DNA from 2 places in the Stenotrophomonas sp. Steno-C18 genome. Region 2 is predicted to be linked to the other one. Evidence: predicted binding sites of a transcription regulator. Region 2 holds the regulator's gene; the other holds the start of a gene.
The links. Region 2 encodes FliA, which starts transcription of late flagellar genes. Its sites were predicted from a motif close to TAAAGTTTNNCNNNCNNNGGCCGATAA; they were not measured.

Region 1 (6,733 bases), on a different contig from region 2:
CACCGCGTGGGCCACCAATACCTGGCTGGCGCGTAAGATCCTGGCCCCGCAGATGGCCAAGCAGGTCGCCCGCAAGGCCAGGAAGGACCAGTACCCGGCGCCGTACGCGCTGATCAGCACCTGGGAGCGCACCGGTGGCAGCCCGATCCAGAAGCGCCTGGACGCCGAGCGCCGCGCGGTGGTCAAGCTGGCCAGCAGCCCGACCGCACGCAACCTGATCCGCATCTTCTTCCTGACCGAACGGCTCAAGGGCCTGGGCGGCAAGGATTCGGGCATCCAGCACGTGCATGTGGTCGGTGCCGGCGTGATGGGCGGTGACATCGCCGCGTGGGCGGCCTACAAGGGCTTCACCGTGACCCTGCAGGACCGCGAGCAGCGCTTCATCGACCCGGCCATGACCCGCGCCCAGGCACTGTTCGAGAAGAAGGTGAAGGACCCGGCCAAGCGCCCGGAGGTCGCCGCGCGCCTGAAGGCCGACCTGGCCGGCGACGGCGTGGCCCAGGCCGACCTGGTGATCGAGGCCATCATCGAGAACCCGGAGGCCAAGCGTGCGCTGTACCAGTCGCTGGAGCCAAAGATGAAGGCCGATGCGCTGCTGACCACCAATACCTCGTCGATCCCGCTGGTCGAGCTGCGCGACCACATCCAGCGCCCGGCGCAGTTCGCCGGCCTGCACTACTTCAACCCGGTCGCGCAGATGCCGCTGGTGGAGATCATCCACCACGACGGCATGGCCCCGGAAACCGAGAAGCGGCTGGCCGCGTTCTGCAAGGCGCTGGGCAAGTTCCCGGTGCCGGTGGCCGGCACCCCGGGCTTCCTGGTCAACCGCGTGCTGTTCCCGTACATGCTGGAAGCGGCCACCGCCTATGCCGAAGGCATCCCCGGCCCGGTGATCGACAGGGCGGCGGTGAAGTTCGGCATGCCGATGGGGCCGATCGAGCTGCTCGACACCGTGGGCCTGGACGTGGCTGCCGGCGTGGGCAAGGAGCTGGCACCGTTCCTGGGCCTGCAGATCCCGGCGGCGCTGGCGACCGTCGAGCAGGACAAGCGCGGCAAGAAGGACGGCCAAGGCATCTACAAGTGGGAAAACAGCCGTGCGGTGAAGCCGGAAGTGGCCAAGGACTACCAGGCCCCGGGTGACCTGGAAGACCGCCTGATCCTGCCCCTGCTCAACGAAGCGGTGGCCTGCCTGCACGACGGCGTGGTCGCCGATGCCGACCTGCTCGACGCAGGCGTGATCTTCGGCACCGGCTTCGCCCCGTTCCGCGGCGGCCCGATCCAGTACATCCGGTCGGCCGGGGCTGATGGCCTGGTCGAGAAACTCAAGGTCCTGCAGGCCCGCCATGGCGACCGCTTCGCGCCGCGCCCGGGCTGGGACCTGCCGGTGCTGCGCGAACCGGTGGCCTGACGGTTCACCCGACCACCCTGTGGAATACGAAAACGGAGCCTGCAAGGGCTCCGTTTTCCTTTCGTGGCCGGTGCGGCTGCCGGCTTCGCGGCCCAGGTCGCTCCTGCCGGCAGGTGCTCAGCGATGGACGTGGCCGTGATGGCCCTGCGCGTCCGGGCCGTGATCGTGATCGTGATCGTGATCGTGATCAGCCTGCGGCTTCGGCACGGCGCAGTCATCACCGCAATGGTCGATTTCCATCTGCAACGTCACATGGTCGATCGCGAAGCGCTCGTGCAGCAGGTCAGCCAGCTGGCGACGCAGGTTGTCCTGCTCGCGGCCGTCGGTGATCACCACGTGCGCGGTCAACGCCGGGGTGCTGGATGCCAGCGCCCACACGTGCAGGTCGTGGATTCCCGCCACGCCGTCGTGGCTGCGCAGCGCCTGTTCGATGTCGCCCAGCACCACGCCCTTCGGCACGCCTTCGAGCAGCACGTTGATCGCATCACGCAGCAGCACCCAGGTGCGCGGGATCACCCACAGGCCGATCAGCACCGCCAGGATCGGGTCGACCAGGGTCCAGCCGGTGAAGTGGATGATCAGGCCGCCGGCGATCACCGCCACCGAACCGAGCATGTCGCTCCACACTTCCAGGTAGGCCCCCTTGATGTTCAGGCTCTCGCCGCTGCCGGCGCTGAGCAGGCGCATGGCGATCAGGTTGACCACCAGGCCGAACGCGGCCACCCACATCATGCCGGTCGAGGCGATCGCCTGCGGTTCGCGGAAGCGATCGACGGCTTCCCACAGGATGTACAGGCCCACGCCGAACAGCAGCAGGCCATTGACCACCGCTCCCAGCGCCTCCAGGCGGGCGTAGCCATAGGTGCGGCGGGCGTCGGGGGGGCGCCGGCTCAGGCGAACGGCGGTCAGCGCGATCACCAGGCCGATGGCGTCGGTAGCCATGTGCGCCGCATCGGACAACAGCGCCAGGCTGTTGGTCCAGAACGCGCCTACCACTTCGACGATGAGGTAGGACGTGGTCAGGCCCAGCGCCCACCACAAGGGCTTCTCGTGGCGGATCTCGCTGGGCAGGTGGTTGTGGTCGTGGCTCATGGCAGGCTCCAGGAAACAGGGCCAGCTTAGTCAGGCGCGTGCGGCGGAGACTATTACATCGCCTACATCGCCGCACGCGCCCATGCGCGTGTTCAGCGCGGGCCGAGCACGGTCTGCAGGTCGGCCCCCTGCGGCAGGCCCGAGCGCATCTGCACCGCGCCATCAGCGTCCTTGAACACGATGCCCGGCGTTCCCTGGAACCCCAGTTCCATCATCAACATCTCGTTGGCGCGCAGCTGGGCCTGCACCTCGGCCGGCACGCTCGCCAACGGCTTGATGCCGCCCTTGGCGAAGTTGCGCTCGTTCTCCAGCAGCGCCTGCTCCGGCGATGCCGCTGCCAGGATGGCGGCAGCCTTGTTGGCGCTGTCCTGGCGGATCACGCCGACCAGGATCTCGCGGATCTGCACCTTGCCCGCCTCCACCCACGGCCGCGCGGCTTCCCAGAAGTGGTTGCAGTACGGGCAGTTCGGGTCGCTGAAGGCATAGATCACGCGCGGGGCGTCGGCCTTACCGTCTGCCACCCAATGGCTGGCTTCCACCTTGCTCCATGCCTGCGCGCCCATCGGGCCGGACACCAGTTCCTTCAACTTGCCGGCACCGATGTCCTCGCCCTTGGCGTTGACCAGCGTGCCGACCACCGCGTACTGGCCATCCTTGGACACGTAGACCGCCAGCGGTTGCTGGCCTGCCGCACCGGCGTAGCCGGTCAGGCCCAGCGGCGTTTCGAAGGTACCCATGAACTCCACGCCCTGCGTGCGCAGCGTCCGGATCACTTCCGGCTCATTGGCCTGGCCCGGCGTGGCGGCGGACGCAGCAGGTGCCTGCGCCTTGGCCGGCTCGGCATCACGCGCACAGGCTGCCGGCACGAGCGCGGCGGTGGCCAACAGGAACAACATCGAACGGGGGCGGATCATCATCAACCTCGTCATCAGGATTTGGAATTCATTGCAGCTCACGCAGGCGCGTTTCCAGCGTTGCCCGCGACAGTTCGCCCATGTGCACGTCGCGCAGACGGCCATCGGCGCCAAAGAACAGGGTCGTCGGCAATGCGCGTGCACCGGTCTGCTGCATCACCGCCGAGTCCGCGTCGAGCAGTACGTTCTCCAGCCCGAGCTGGCCCGACTGCAGGAAGTCGATGACCTCCTCCGCTGTTTCGCCCTGGTTGGCGAACACGAAATCGACCGATGCATGCGCCTTCTGCGCGGCAGCCAGCACCGGCATCTCGCGCCGGCACGGGCCGCACCAGGTCGCCCACAGGTTGATCACCACCGGCTTTCCGGCGAAGGCCGTGAGCGGCGCCGGTTGCCCCTGCAGGTCCTGCAGCACCGTTTCGGGCAAGGGAATGGAAGCACGCTGCAACGCGAACAGGCTCATGCCACCAATGGCCCAGAACGCCGCACCCGCGGCCAACCCCAGCAACACCGGCTTGCGCGGCACCCCCGCACGCGTCCTCCACAACGCATACGCGGCAGCCACCAGCACGCCGGCCCAGATCGACCAGCCGCCATCGCCGAGGCGGATGATCGACAGTGGCTGGGACAGATAGTCCGGCGCATGCAGGAGCACGTGCACCAGGCGCGCGCCCAGCAGCGCCAGCAACAGCGCATCGAGCACGACCGCGCCGGTGCGGGTGCGCAGGCCGTCGACGGCCGGGACCAATGCACGCGCGAAAAACCACGCAATGGCAAACGCCACCAGCGCGATCACTGCCATCATCGGGAACGGCCCGGCGCTGATCACAGCGCGCTCCGCATATCAGGAAAAGCCATGCAAACAGATTGGACGGCAGCTGGAGACTTCCGCACACTACTTCCTAAAGTTACCGTTGAATTTGCCGATACAGGGCACCTGCCTGCCGGCGGTTGCCTATCCTACGCATGAAACCTGCATCTCCCCACTCCTGCGATCCCGAGGCTTGCCCGCTGGTTGCTGGCTGGCAACAAAGCCTGGCCGCCGCAGGCCCCGCCGCCCATGCACTGCTGGCCGCGATCGCCAGCGACCACGCCCCGGCATTGGCGGCCCATTTCTACAAGGTCATGCTGAACGACAGCCGTGCATCACGCTCGATGTCGCACGACCAGGTGCGGGTGCGATTGCAGCCGGCCATGCAGCGCTGGCTGACCGGACTGCTGGGCGCGACGCCGGACGACGTCGAGCAGTTGCTGGCCGCGCAACGCGTGATCGGCGACGTGCATGCGCGCGTGGGCATCCCGGTGGACCTGGTCACGCGTGGCACGCGCGTACTGAAGCAACGCATCTTCAGCCTGATCGTGGAGCAGGCCGGGCACGGCGAAACCGCGCACGCGGCAATCGCCAGCCTGACCGCATCCTTCGACATCGCGCTGGAAGGCATGACCCTGGCCTATTCCAACGCCCGCGAGCGTTCCTCGCGCACGGATGCCGCCTACCGGCTGTTCTCGCTGGTGCAGAACGTCAGCACCGAGCGCGAGCGCCAGCGTGCACTGCTGCTGGACTGGGAGAACACCCTGCTCTACGCCCTGGCAAGCACGGGCCGGATGCCCGGCTTCCAGTCATTGGCGCGTTCGGAGTTCGGCCTGTGGTTCACCCACAAGGGCATTCCCAGCTTTGGCGAGAGCACCGAGACCAACCAGATCCTCCACCTGATCGCGGAAGTGGACCGGCTGCTGGAGCACACGCTCTCCAGCCACGAGGACGCCACCCTGCGCGCCGCGCAGCTGCAGGACGTACGCATGAAGGTGGGCCAGGTGCGCAACCTGCTCGGCATGCTGTTCGAGCGCATCGGCGAACTGGATGCCGGCTGCGATGCGCTGACCAACCTGCTCAACCGCCGCTTCCTGCCCACCGTGCTGCGCAGGGAGATCGAACTGGCCGAGAAATCGGCAGGCAGCTTCGCCGTGCTGCTGCTGGACCTGGACCACTTCAAGCACATCAACGACGCGCATGGCCATGAATCCGGCGACCGCGCACTGCAGCATGTGGCCGGCATCCTGACCCAGTTCACCCGCGGCAGCGACTACGTGTTCCGGTACGGCGGCGAAGAGTTCGTCGTGGTGCTGGTCGCGGTCGACCAGCGCCAGGCGCTGGTGATCGCCGAAGGGCTGTGCCGTCGCATCGCCGATTCACCGGTGGCCCTGGCCGACGGGCAGTTGCTGGACGTCAGCTCCAGCATCGGCGTGGCGATGTACGACGGCCACCCCGACTACGAGCGGGTGATGGCGCGCGCCGACGCGGCGATGTACCAGGCCAAGAAGCAGGGCCGCAACCGCGTCGTACTCGGCGATGAAGGACTGCCGACCGCCCCGGGCCGGGCCGCGTTGCAGCGCGGCTGAGGCCGACCATCGGCACATGCCTGGCGGCATGGCGGCGGCATATGCTCGGAGTCGATGCCGCCCACCTCCGCCGCCTGCTCCCTGCCGATGTCCCTGCTCCGCGCCGCCACCCTGCTGCTGTGCCTGCTCCCGATGATCGCGGCAGCCGCCGAACCGGTGGCGCCTGCCGAACACGTCGATGCCGATGGGCCCTATGTGTTCCGCAACGGCAAGCGGTTGCAGGCGCACTGGATCTGCGATGACCAGGTGGTCTCGCGCACGCTGCGGCAGCGCCTGCGCGGCGCGCGGCTGCCCCCGCGATGCGGCTATCCCCATCCCCTGCGTCTGGCCGCACCGGTTGCATCGGCGGCTGCCGTACTGCCCGCGGTGCCGCGCATCGTGGCGGTCTCCGACATCCATGGCCAGTACGATCTGCTGGTCCGCCTGCTGCGCGCACACCATGTGATCGACGCACGGGATCGCTGGTCGCTGGGCCGCGACACCCTGGTGGTGGCCGGTGATGTGTTCGACCGGGGCCCGCAGGTGACCGAAGCCTTCTGGCTGCTCTACAGCCTGCAGCAGCAGGCCGCCGACGCCGGTGGCGCGGTGCATTTCGTCCTTGGCAACCACGAAACGATGGTGCTCTACGACGACCTGCGCTACGTCAATCCCAAGTACCTGCGCAGTGCGCAGCGGTTGGGGCGCAGCTACCCGGACCTGTACGGTGCCGACTCGGTGATCGGACAATGGCTGCGCACTCGCCCGGTGTTGCTGCGCATCGGCGACACGCTGTTCCTGCACGGCGGCATTGCACCGGAAGCGGTGCAGATGGCGCTGGCGCCGGAGTCGACCAACGCGGCCTACCGCGCGTCGCTGGGCAGGCCCAAGGCCGAGGTGAAGGCGGACCCGGCCACTGCACCGCTGTATGACGGCAAGACCAGCC
Region 2 (6,733 bases):
TTTCGATGTTGCGCGGGTTCTCGCCCTGGGCGATGGCGATCAGGCCCTCGATGACCATCTCGCGCTCGCGCGTGCTGGAGGCGATCACGCTCTTGAGCTTGGCCGAGACCGGCAGGAACAGCAGGTTGGCCGAGGCGATGCCGTAGATGGTGGCGGTGAACGCGGCGGCGATGCCATGGCCGAGCTTGCTCGGGTCGGCCAGGTTCTTCATCACCGCGATCAGGCCCAGCACGGCACCGATGATGCCCAGCGTCGGGGCGTAGATGCCCATGCCTTCGAACACCTTGGTCGCCGCCAGGTCCTGTTGTTCCTGGCTGCCGAGCTCGATTTCCATCATGTGGCGGATGGTGTCCGGCTCCACGCCGTCGACCACCAACTGCAGGCCCTTGCGGATGAACGGGTCGTCCTGCTGCTCCACCTGCGGCTCCAGGCCCAGCAGGCCCTGGCGGCGGGCGATGTTGCTCCAGTCCACGATCTGCTGGACCAGCGCGCGGCGGTCACTGGCCGGCGGGCGGATCACCCAGCGCACGATCCTGAAGGCGTGCTTGAACACCGCCGGCGAGGTATGCAGCAGGATCGCGGCGATGGTGCCGACGATCACGATCACGAACGCGGCCGGCGACCACAGCGACGACAGGCCCGCACCCTTGAGGATGCTGCCGCCCACCAGCGAAGCGAGGGCGAGGAAGAGTCCAATGATGCTGAGTCGGTCCATGGTGTTGGATATCGGCCTTGTGAAGACAGTCTTGAATCGGGGTGTTGCGTTCGCTCCCTTCCGGCGTGCGGGGGAGCTACCTGCTTCAGCCCTTCTCCCGCGCGCGGGGAAGGCTTTGCTTTAGTCCCTCTCCCGCCTGCGGGGGAGGGGTTGGGGTGGGGGAAGCGTCACCCGGTGCAGCGCAAAGCGGCCCTCACCCGTCCTGCGGGCACCCTCTCCCGCAGGCGGGAAAGGGGAGTGCAGACAGTTGGCTGTGCCTGTCAGTCCTGCCCACCGCGCAACCCATCCACGTCCAGGATCAGCGCCATGCGGCCGTCGCCGATCAGGGTGGCGCCGGCGTAGCCACGCAGGCCGCGCAGGGCGCGCGGCAGGGGCTTGATCACCACTTCCTCGCGGCCGCGGACCTGGTCCACGACCAGGCCGAAGCGGGCTTCGCCGACCTGCAGCACCACGATGGTCAGCAGCGGCGACAGGGTCGGCGTCACGCCCAGCCACTGGCGCAGGTCCACCAGCGCCAGCGTGTGGGTCTTGCGGTCCAGCACCGCGCGGCCGTCGAACCAGCCCAGCGAGGTGGCCGGGGCGTGCAGCACTTCCATCACGCGGGCCAGCGGCAGGGCATAGACGTCCTCGCCGGCCTGGACCAGCAGGGTCGGCAGGATCGCCAGGGTCAGCGGCACGCGGATCAGGAAGCGGCTGCCACGGCCCAGTTCGGACTGGATCTGGATCTGGCCGCTGAGCTCGCGGATGCGCGACTGCACCACGTCCATGCCGACGCCGCGGCCGGAGATGTCGGTGACCTGCTGCTTGGTGGAGAAGCCGGGCAGGAACACCAGGTGCAGGCATTCCTCGCTGGTCAGGCGGGCGGCGGCCTCCGGGTCGATCAAGGCCTTCTCGCGGGCCTTGGCGCGCAGGCGTTCGGGGTCGATGCCGGCGCCGTCGTCCTGCACCTCGATGCTGACGTAGTCGCCTTCCTGCTGGGCGGACAGCCGCACCCGGCCCATCCGCGGCTTGCCCTGCGCCTCGCGCAGGTCGGGCATCTCCACGCCGTGGTCGATGGCGTTGCGGACCAGGTGCACCAGCGGGTCGGCCAGGGCTTCGACCAGGTTGCGGTCCAGCTCGGTGTCGGCGCCGATCAGTTCCAGGTCCACTTCCTTCTGCAGCGAGCGCGCGACGTCGCGCGCCACCTTCGGGAAGCGCGAGAACACCTTGCCGACCGGCTGCATGCGGGTGCGCATCACCGCCGACTGCAGCCGCGCGGTGGCGATGTCCAGGGTGGAGACGGCGCGGTCGAGTTCCTCGTCCTTGAGCCGGCTGCGCAGGGTCTTCAGGCGGTTGCGTGAGAGCACCAGTTCGCCGATCAGGTTGACGATGGCATCCAGGCGCTTGGTGTCCACGCGCACGGTGTGCTCGGGCTCGCTGGCCTTGGCCGGTGCGGCCGCCGGCTTGGCCGCCGCGGTGGGGCGCGCGGCCGGGGCAGGCGCCGGGCGGGGCGCTGCCGGAGCCACTGCCGGAGCGGCGGACGTGCCGGGCGCGGCACTGCCGTGCAGCGTGTCGAGCAACGCCTCGAATTCGTCTTCGGTGATCAGGTCATCGGCGGGTTTGGCGGGCACCGCCGACGGCGCGCTCTTGCCGTGCAGGCTGTCGAGCAGGGCCTCGAACTCGTCCTCGGTGATCAGGTCACCGGCCGGCGCGACCGGTGCCGCGACCGGTGCCGGTACCGGTGCGGTACCGACGTCGAACTGCGCGATCAATGCCGCCGGCGCGTGGCCCGGCTCGGTGCCGGAGGACACCGCGTCGAGCATGGACTGCAGCCAGTCCAGCGATTGCTGGGCGGCATCGAAGTGATGGGCCAGCAGTTGCGCCTTGCCCGAGCGGGCCATGCCCAGGGTTTCCTCGGCGGCATGGCACAGCTCCACCATTGGCGTGATCGACAGGAAGCCGGCGCCGCCCTTGAGCGTGTGGAAGCCGCGGAACACCGCGTTGAGCTGGTCGGTGTCTTCCGGTGCCTGCTCCAGCGTCACCAGCTGCTCGCCCAGGCGATCGAGGATCTCCTGGGCTTCGATGATGAAATCGGCGGCGATGTCGTCGGCGAAGGCACTCATGGCTTACAGCCCCAGGTCCGACAGCAGGTCGTCGGCGTCATGCTGGCTGACCGCGTGGCGGTCCAGGCCATTGACCGCCGGACCGGCCAGGCCGGCGTTGCGCACGTCTTCCTCGGCCGGGGGCAGGCCCAGCGCACCAAAGCCCTCGTGCACGCGGCGCACGATGCCCACCACGCGGCGGATGATCTGACCGGTCAGGTCCTGGTAGCTCTGGGTCAGCGCCACTTCGGTGAGGTTGTGGCGGATGCGGTCCAGCAGCTGGTCCTGGTCGGCGTTGAGGCCTCCGGCGCGCAGCCGTTCGGTCAGCTCGCGGCATTCCTCGGCCAGGTCCAGGGTGCGGTGGGTGGCCTTTTCGGTCATCTCCACCACGTGGTCCAGGCGCGCGCAGGCATCGTCCAGCTCGCCGGCTTCGCTGGGCACGCTGGGCAGCTCGCCCAGTGCCTGGCCCAGCTCGCGGGCCAACCGGCCCAGCCCGGCCACCATTGGCTGCGCGCGCAGCGCGGCCAGGGCGTCGATTTCCTGGCGCCAACGGGTTTCATCACCGTTTTCCAGCGCGGCCAGCGCATCCTGCAGGCGCTGGATCAGGGCCGATTTGTCGCTCAGCGTCTCGACAGGCAGGTCCATCAGGCGCTCGCCGTCAGTCGTTCGAAGATCTTGCCCAGCTTCTCTTCCAAGGTCTGCGCGGTGAACGGCTTGATGATGTAGCCGTTCACGCCGGCCTGGGCGGCTTCGATGATCTGCTCGCGCTTGGCTTCGGCGGTGACCATCAGCACCGGCAGGGTCTTGAGCTTGGCATCGGCGCGGATGGCCTTGAGCAGCTCGATGCCGGTCATCACCGGCATGTTCCAGTCGGTGACCACGAAATCGAACGGCTGGCTCTGCAGCATGGCCAGCGCGGCATGCCCGTCCTCGGCTTCAGCGGTGTTGGTGAAGCCCAGGTCGCCGAGCAGGTTCTTGACGATACGACGCATGGTCGAGAAATCGTCGACGATCAGGATGCGCATGTTCTTGTTCAAAAGGAATTCCTCTTCATGGTTCCTCGAAGCCGGCGTCGGCCGACTCGAAAATCTTCAGCCGACCACGCAGGCGCAGCGTGGCCTGGCCGTGGATCTGGCAGACGCGCGACTCGCTGACACCGAGCACCGCGCCGATCTCTTTCAGGTTCAGTTCCTGCTCGTAGTAGAGCGAGAGCACCAGCTGTTCGCGCTCGGGCAGCTGGCTGATGGCCCTGCCCAGTTCGGCACCGAACTGGCTGCGTTCGAGCATCTGCTGCGGGGTGGGGCCGCCGGTGGCCGGGGTGTCCAGCTCGCCCTGGTCCTCGATGCGCGACTCCAGGCTCAGCACCTGGCCGCGCGAGGCATCCTCGACCAGCCGCATGTACTCGGGCAGCGGCATTTCCATCGCCTCGGCCACCTCGGTGGCGCTGGCGGCACGGCCGCTGGCCTGCTCGAGGCGACGAATGGTGGCCGCGGCATCGCGGGCGCGACGGTGCACCGAGCGCGGTACCCAGTCGCCACGCCGGATCTCGTCGATCATCGAGCCGCGGATGCGGATCGAGGCATAGGTCTCGAACGAGGCGCCCTGTTCGGCGTCATAGCTGCGCGAGGCCTCGATCAGGCCCATCATGCCAGCCTGGATCAGGTCGTCGACCTCCACGCTGGCGGGCAGGCGCGCGGCCAGGTGGTGGGCGATGCGGCGCACCAGGTCGGCGTGCTGGGCAATGCACTCGTTGGCCGCATTGCGCTGGACTTCACGGTAATGGGCCGTTGCGTTCATGCGCTCACCTTCTGCTGGATGATGCGTTCCAGGAAGAACTCGACGCCGCCGCGCGGGGTGGTGGGGGCCTGCCAGCGCGCGGTGCGGCGGGCGATCTCCTGGATGGCCAGGGCGGCCGGTGCCGACGGGTACAGCTTCACCACCGGCTGCTGGCGCTGCACCGACACGCGCAGCCAGTCGTCCTGCGGCACGCAGCCCAGGTAGTTGAGCGAGACGTCGATCAGGAACTTCTCGCAGACGCGCACCAGCTTCTCGTACAGGGCGCGGCCTTCGTTGGGATCACGGGCCATGTTGGCCACGACCTGGATGCGGTCCACGCCGCGCTCGCGCGAGAGCACCTTGATCAGCGCGTAGGCGTCGGTGATGGAGGCCGGCTCGTCACAGACCACCACCACGGTGTCCTGCGCGGCCTGGCAGAAGGTCAGCACGCTGTCGGTGATGCCGGCGGCGGTGTCGATGATCATCACGTCCAGGTCGCGTTCCAGCTCGGAGAACGCGTTGACCAGGCCTACGTGCTCGGCCGGCGCCAGTTCGGCCATGTGGCGGCGGCCGGACGCGGCCGGCACCACCAGCACCCCGTTCGGGCCCTCGATGATCACTTCCTCCAGCGTGCAGCGCCCGGCGACCAGGTCGGCCAGGGTGTGCTTGGGCTGCAGGCCCAGCACCACGTCGATGTTGGCCAGGCCCAGGTCGGCGTCCAGCAGCAGGGTGCGCTTGCCCATGCCGGCCAGTGCCACGGCCAGGTTGGCCGAGACATTGGTCTTGCCGACGCCGCCCTTGCCGCCGGTGACGGCGATGGTGCGCACCGGTCCTGCGGGCTCGCGCCGGGTGGCCGCGAGCGGGAAGGTGTGGGTCAGCTTGGCGTACTCACGCGACTGCATTGTTGAACTCCGGGTTGCAGGGCATATCGGCCGCGCGGCGCAAATCTTCAAGGCGAAGTACGAGATTGGCCGCCGAGGCCCGGTGCAGGTCCTCCGGCACGTCCTGGCCGTCGGTGACCCAGGTCACCGGCAGGCAGTGGTCCACGGCGATGGACAGGGCCGAGCCGAAGCGGCCGGTCTCGTCCAGCTTGGTCAGCACCACGCCCTGCGGGTTGGCGGCGCTGAAGCGGCGCACCACCTCATCCATGTCCTGGAAGGAGGTGTTGGCCGGCAGCACCAGCAGGGTGCGGATCTGGCCGGCGGCGCGCAGCCACTGCAGCTGGGCGGTGAGGGCGCGGTCGCGCTGGCCCAGCCCGGCGGTGTCGATCAGCACCAGCTTGTAGTCGGCCAGCTTCTGCAGCAGCTGGTTCAGGTCGGTACCGCTGTTGGCCTCGTGCACGGCGATGCCGAGCTGGCGGCCGAAGCCATACAGCTGCTCGCGCGCGCCGATGCGCTGGGTGTCGGTGGTGACCAGGGCCACGTCACGCGGGGCGTGGGCCTCGGCGAAGCGCGAGGCCAGCTTGGCGATGGTGGTGGTCTTGCCGGCGCCGGTCGGGCCAACCAGGGCGATCACGCCACCGGTCTCGATCGGGTCGACCGGGGCGATCGGCAGCTTGCGCGAGATCAGGCCCAGCATCAGCCCGCGGGCACGGCTGGGGTCGGTGTCGGCCGGGATCTGCAGGACCACGTCGCGGGCCAGGCCCGCGTCGAAGCCGTACTCGTCCATCAGGTCCAGCGCATTGGCACGCACCGCGCTGCCGCGCAGGCGCTCGTCGGTGAAGCGGTGCATCTCGCGCTCGATCATCTGGCGCATGCCGGCCATTTCCTGGCGCAGCTGGATGAGTTGTTCGTCGTCGCGGCGGGAGGCCACCACGCTCAGCGCCGCGGCGGTCTCCGGGGTGACCGGGATGGCGACCGGTGCTGCCGGTGCTGCAGTCACGGCCGGTACGGCCGGCGCAACGGGCACGACAGCTTCGGTCGTGGCCGCGGCAACCGGTGCGGTTACGGCGACCACCGGGGCAGCAGCCACGGGCGCTGCGGCCGGCAGTTCGGCCACTGCCGGTACCGGGGTCGGCTCCGGCTGCGGCGGATCGATCTGGAACTGGGCGCGCTGCACCGGCGGCACCGTGTCGACCGTCGCGGCCTGGGACGGCTCCTGGCTGGCTGCCGGGACCTTGGCGGCGACGCTGCCGGCAGGACGGAAAGCCGGCACCACCGGC

Region 1: the regulator FliA is predicted to act here: its motif matches at 4,315-4,341, upstream of AC06FE_RS02890 (GGDEF domain-containing protein).

What each region holds. Positions count from the first base shown of each region.
Region 1 covers NZ_JBWJOX010000001.1:602,702-609,434, forward strand. The annotation lists gene AC06FE_RS02870 (3-hydroxyacyl-CoA dehydrogenase NAD-binding domain-containing protein) at 1-1,408, shown strand, start outside; gene AC06FE_RS02875 (cation diffusion facilitator family transporter) at 1,526-2,500, opposite strand; gene dsbG (thiol:disulfide interchange protein DsbG) at 2,593-3,414, opposite strand; gene AC06FE_RS02885 (TlpA family protein disulfide reductase) at 3,443-4,240, opposite strand; gene AC06FE_RS02890 (GGDEF domain-containing protein) at 4,378-5,811, shown strand; gene AC06FE_RS02895 (metallophosphoesterase) at 5,899-6,733, shown strand, end outside.
Region 2 covers NZ_JBWJOX010000012.1:91,040-97,772, reverse strand. The annotation lists gene AC06FE_RS18700 (flagellar motor protein) at 1-715, opposite strand, end outside; gene AC06FE_RS18695 (chemotaxis protein CheA) at 976-2,817, opposite strand; gene AC06FE_RS18690 (protein phosphatase CheZ) at 2,821-3,441, opposite strand; gene cheY (chemotaxis response regulator CheY) at 3,441-3,833, opposite strand; gene AC06FE_RS18680 (RNA polymerase sigma factor FliA) at 3,847-4,593, opposite strand; gene AC06FE_RS18675 (MinD/ParA family protein) at 4,590-5,474, opposite strand; gene flhF (flagellar biosynthesis protein FlhF) at 5,461-6,733, opposite strand, start outside.